DNA from 2 places in the Glaciecola sp. 1036 genome. Region 2 is predicted to be linked to the other one. Evidence: predicted binding sites of a transcription regulator. Region 2 holds the regulator's gene; the other holds the start of a gene.
The links. Region 2 encodes NrdR, which represses ribonucleotide reductase genes. Its sites were predicted from a motif close to AAACACNANATNTNGTGTTT; they were not measured.

Region 1 (2,412 bases), on a different contig from region 2:
AACACCAATACCCAATGTGCGACGGCCCATAGTTGCATTGTAGGCTGCTGGTACAGGGTAATCTTGATAGTCTAACAAGCTATCAAGTGCTCGAACTGATAAATCCGCAAGTTCTTCAAAGTCATCTAGGCTTTTGATTGCACCTAAGTTGAAAGCAGAAAGTGTGCAAAGAGCAATTTCACCTTCAGGATCATCAACATTGCGTAATGGTTTTGTTGGTAATGCAATTTCTAAGCAAAGATTACTTTGTCTAACAGGTGCCACTTTCGGGTTGAATGGGCTATGGGTGTTACAATGGTCAACATTCTGCAGGTAAATACGGCCCGTACTTGCTCGTTCTTGCATGAATAAACCAAAAAGTTCGATTGCTTTAATACGCTTCTTACGAATACTGTCATCGTTTTCGTATTTTACATACAGCTCTTCAAACTTTTCCTGATCTTGGAAGAATGCGTCATACAAACCAGGTACATCAGATGGACTGAACAGTGTGATGTAACCGTCTTTAATCATACGAGTGTACATAAGCTTGTTACATTGCACACCGTAATCTAGATGGCGAACACGGTTTTCCTCAACACCACGGTTGTTTTTTAACACCAATAAGTTTTCTACTTCGAGATGCCAAAGTGGGTAGAACAGGGTTGCTGCACCGCCACGAACACCGCCTTGAGAGCAGCTTTTAACAGCAGTTTGAAAATACTTATAAAAAGGAATACAACCCGTATGGAAGGCTTCACCACCACGAATTGGGCTACCTAAAGCTCTAATTCTGCCTGCGTTAATACCAATGCCTGCTCGCTGGCTCACATATTTCACAATGGCACTAGCGGTGGCATTTATAGAATCAAGGCTGTCACCGGTTTCAATCAATACGCAAGAACTAAACTGTCTGGTTGGCGTTCTAACACCTGCCATGATTGGCGTAGGTAAACTCAACTTAAAAGTGGATGCTGCATTGTAGAAACGGCGGATGTAATCCATTCTCGTTTCTGCTGGATACTTGGCAAACAAGCAGGCGGCAACTAACACGTATAAAAATTGCGCTGATTCGTAAATTTCGCCTGTGACTCGATTCTGTACTAAATATTTACCTTCTAACTGCTTAACAGCAGCATAACTGAAGTTCATATCACGACAATGGTCGAGGAATTCATCCATTTGATTAAATTCTGCTTCACTATAGTCTTCTAGCAAATGTGAATCGTATTTTTGTAAATCAACCATCTTAGTAACGTGCTGAAATAACGTAGGGGGTTCAAACTGCCCATACGCTTTTTTACGCAGGTGAAATATGGCTAATCTCGCAGCAAGATATTGATAATCAGGCGCATCTGTAGAGATTAAGTCTGCCGCTGATTTGATTAAGGTTTCGTGTATCTCTGCTGTTTTAATACCATTGTAAAATTGGATTTGAGCTTTGATTTCTACTTGGGATACGGAAACGTTGTTCAAGCCCTTTGCGGCCCAAGTAACTACTTTATGGATTTTATCTAGATCAATCGGCTCTTGTTGGCCGTCTCTTTTAGTAACCAAAAGATTGTTGTTCATTATTCTTATGCTCTTGTTGTAATGTTATTCCGAATACGTCGGATCTACTTACTAATGTGTAAGCGCACTGAAGAATTAAGGAGATACAACGTTGTTAATTCTTAGTAAGTAGTCAGACACAAGATAATGAGTCTTGAAATGGTTTGCAACCACAATATGTAGTGGTTAGTTGATTTTTTTAGAATGGAATAATTTGGTTAGTAATAGCTAACCCGATAACTCACAATTAAATAGCCTTACTACCGTTGCAAGTTTTTTTCTCTAATTTTTAAGCACAAAAAATTACTTTTTTAGTCCAAAATGTGATTAGTAGAATGGATAAAATTACAACATTCAGTATGTTTTTTATGCGTGCAAATTGTCTTGGATAAATCAGACTTTTTCTGTACTTACGAAATAATTAACATCGATGTTAGATTTCGATAAATAATAGTTATTTAACAGAGGATTGGCATGTAGACCTATCATGTCGTTAACAACTAAATCCGTTGACTCAATCATACCAACAAGTTCCGATGGTTTTATGAACTTTTTATGATCATGAGTTCCTTTGGGGACTAAGCCTAAAATATATTCGGCTGCCACTATGGCCAACGCCCATGATTTGGGATTTCTATTAATGGTGGAAAATATAACCTGTCCGCCTGGTTTCACTAATTGACTTGCAGCCTTAACAATAGAAGAAGGGTCGGGGACATGTTCAAGCATTTCTAAACAGCAAACCACGTCAAACTTGTTACTATTATCCGCAGCAAACTCTTCTGCTGTGGTAAGCAAATACTTAACTTGTACGCCAGATTCTAATTTATGTAGTTTGGCTACTTCTAAAGAAGCTTCTACCATATCTATGCCTGTGACTGA
Region 2 (2,412 bases):
TCCATTATCAGCAAATCATGCCCTTTATCACCTAATATCATTGGCGCTTGATAAATGATCAATCGATCAACTAACTGCTGTTGAATCAGAGCCCCACACAAATTTGCACCAGCTTCGACCCAAAGGTGATTTATTTGCTGTTCACAACACAGGTTTTTAAGTACGGCTTTAAGATCAACATATTGCCCATCTTTTTCTACTTGTATTTGTCGAGTAGTTGATTGATTTAGTTGAAGATTTCTTGTCAAATTATACACCAGATTAGGATGCCCATCGAGAAACAATCCAAACTGGTCCGTCAATTGATTTTTACCGTCAATGATGACTCTAAGAGGCTGTTGTTGCCTATATTCGAAACTGCTTTGGATAGCTTGGGGGAGCTCTTCGGTTCGCACGTTTAAACGAGGGTTATCAGAGATTACAGTGCCCGAGCCCGTTAGAATTGCACAGGCTTTAGCACGTTCAATTTGCACATCTCGTCTTGATTGGGCGGATGTGATCCATTTACTTTTACCATTCGCTAATGCTGTTTTACCGTCTAAACTACAAGCCAATTTGACGGTTACATATGGTCTTTGACCTTGCATGCGCTTAAAGAAACCAAGATTTAGCAGGTTTGCGTCTTGTTCTAAAACGCCCAAAGTGACTTCAATACCAGCGCTTTTAAGCATACTGATACCATTGCCGGCAACCAAAGGATTTGGATCTTGGCAAGCAATAACTACGCGTTTTATTTTGGCTTTTATTAAGGCGGTTGCGCACGCCCCTGTACGACCAATATGAGAACAAGGCTCTAATGTGACATAAGCAGTGCTACCTTCGGCCTCACTACCAGCCTGTTTTAGAGCGTGGATTTCGGCATGGGCTTCACCCGATTTTTGATGGTATCCTTGCCCTACTACTTCCCCTTGTGCATTCACAATAACACAACCAACATTGGGATTTGGTGTAGTAGAAAAACACCCTTTTGACGCAAGTTTTATGGCTTTCGCCATGAAGCTCTCATCTTGCCCTAACATAGTTTTTAATCATCGCCTAGTTTAGCTATTTCTTCGCCAAATTCTTTAATATCTTCAAATGACCGATATACAGAAGCAAATCTAACATAAGCAACCTTATCCAAGGTTTTTAAGTGCTGCATTATCAATTCACCGACCAACTCACTGGTCACTTCCCTTTCACCTGTGGCTCTTAGGGAAGATTTGATCTTATCAATGCTTTGTTCAATTGCTTCGGTACTGACAGGACGTTTTTCCAATGAACGGCGTAGTCCGGCCCTTAGTTTATCTTCGTTAAAAGGCTCTCGACTTTTATCTCGTTTTATAATCCATGGCATGACTAATTCTGCAATTTCAAAAGTAGTAAATCTTTCATTGCAAAATGTACATTGTCGTCGACGCCTTACTTGAGCGCCATCTGACACCAATCTGGAATCAATCACTTTAGTTTCTTGTTTTCTACAGAATGGGCAAAACATTTCATCTCCTTGGCTATTTAAGCCCTGAGAACAAAAAGCTGGATTGGATCCAGCTTTTTCTTGTTAACTTTATTAGGTTAATCTTAACCAAAATAAGTTATCCATATACTGGGAATGATGCGCAAAGGCTTACAACTTCACCCTTTACTCGCTCGATAACACTTTCGTCACCCATGTTATCTAAAATATCACAGATCCAACTAGCAACTTGTTTAGCTTCTGTTTCACCGAAGCCGCGACGAGTAATCGCTGGCGTACCTATACGTAACCCACTTGTGACAAATGGAGAACGAGGATCATTAGGCACTGAGTTTTTGTTAACGGTAATATTAGCACTGCCAAGTGCCGCGTCTGCATCTTTACCTGTTATGTCTTTATCGATGAGGTCAAGTAAGAAAAGATGGTTTTCAGTACCATTTGATACGACTTTATAGCCTCTTTCTTGAATAATCGACACCATAGCTTTGGCATTTTTTAGTACCTGAGCCTGATACACTTTAAAGTCATCAGACAGAGCTTCTTTAAATGCTACCGCTTTTGCAGCAATAACGTGACACAATGGTCCACCTTGGTTACCTGGGAATACAGAACTATTCAATTTTTTGTAAATAGTTTCATCGCCACATGCGCTGATAATTAAACCGCCGCGTGGACCTGCTAATGTTTTATGGGTAGTGGTAGTTACTACATGCGCGTGTGGTACAGGGCTTGGATATAAACCAGCAGCAACTAAGCCAGCAACGTGTGCCATGTCCACCAGCAAATAAGCTCCAACTTTGTCCGCTATTTCTCTAAACTTTGCCCAATCAACAATGCCCGAATAAGCTGAAAAACCGCCTATTATCATTTTAGGCTTATGTTCAAGTGCCAATGCTTCCACTTGGTCGTAATCAATAATGCCAGTTTCTGGGTGAATGCCATATTGAACTGCGTGA

Region 1: the regulator NrdR is predicted to act here: its motif matches at 1,699-1,718, upstream of nrdA (class 1a ribonucleoside-diphosphate reductase subunit alpha).

The regions. Positions count from the first base shown of each region.
Region 1 is NZ_JBLWFH010000001.1:110,504-112,915, reverse strand. It holds gene nrdA (class 1a ribonucleoside-diphosphate reductase subunit alpha) at 1-1,551, opposite strand, end outside; gene ubiG (bifunctional 2-polyprenyl-6-hydroxyphenol methylase/3-demethylubiquinol 3-O-methyltransferase UbiG) at 1,924-2,412, opposite strand, start outside.
Region 2 is NZ_JBLWFH010000004.1:29,459-31,870, forward strand. It holds gene ribD (bifunctional diaminohydroxyphosphoribosylaminopyrimidine deaminase/5-amino-6-(5-phosphoribosylamino)uracil reductase RibD) at 1-1,019, opposite strand, end outside; gene nrdR (transcriptional regulator NrdR) at 1,025-1,477, opposite strand; gene glyA (serine hydroxymethyltransferase) at 1,575-2,412, opposite strand, start outside.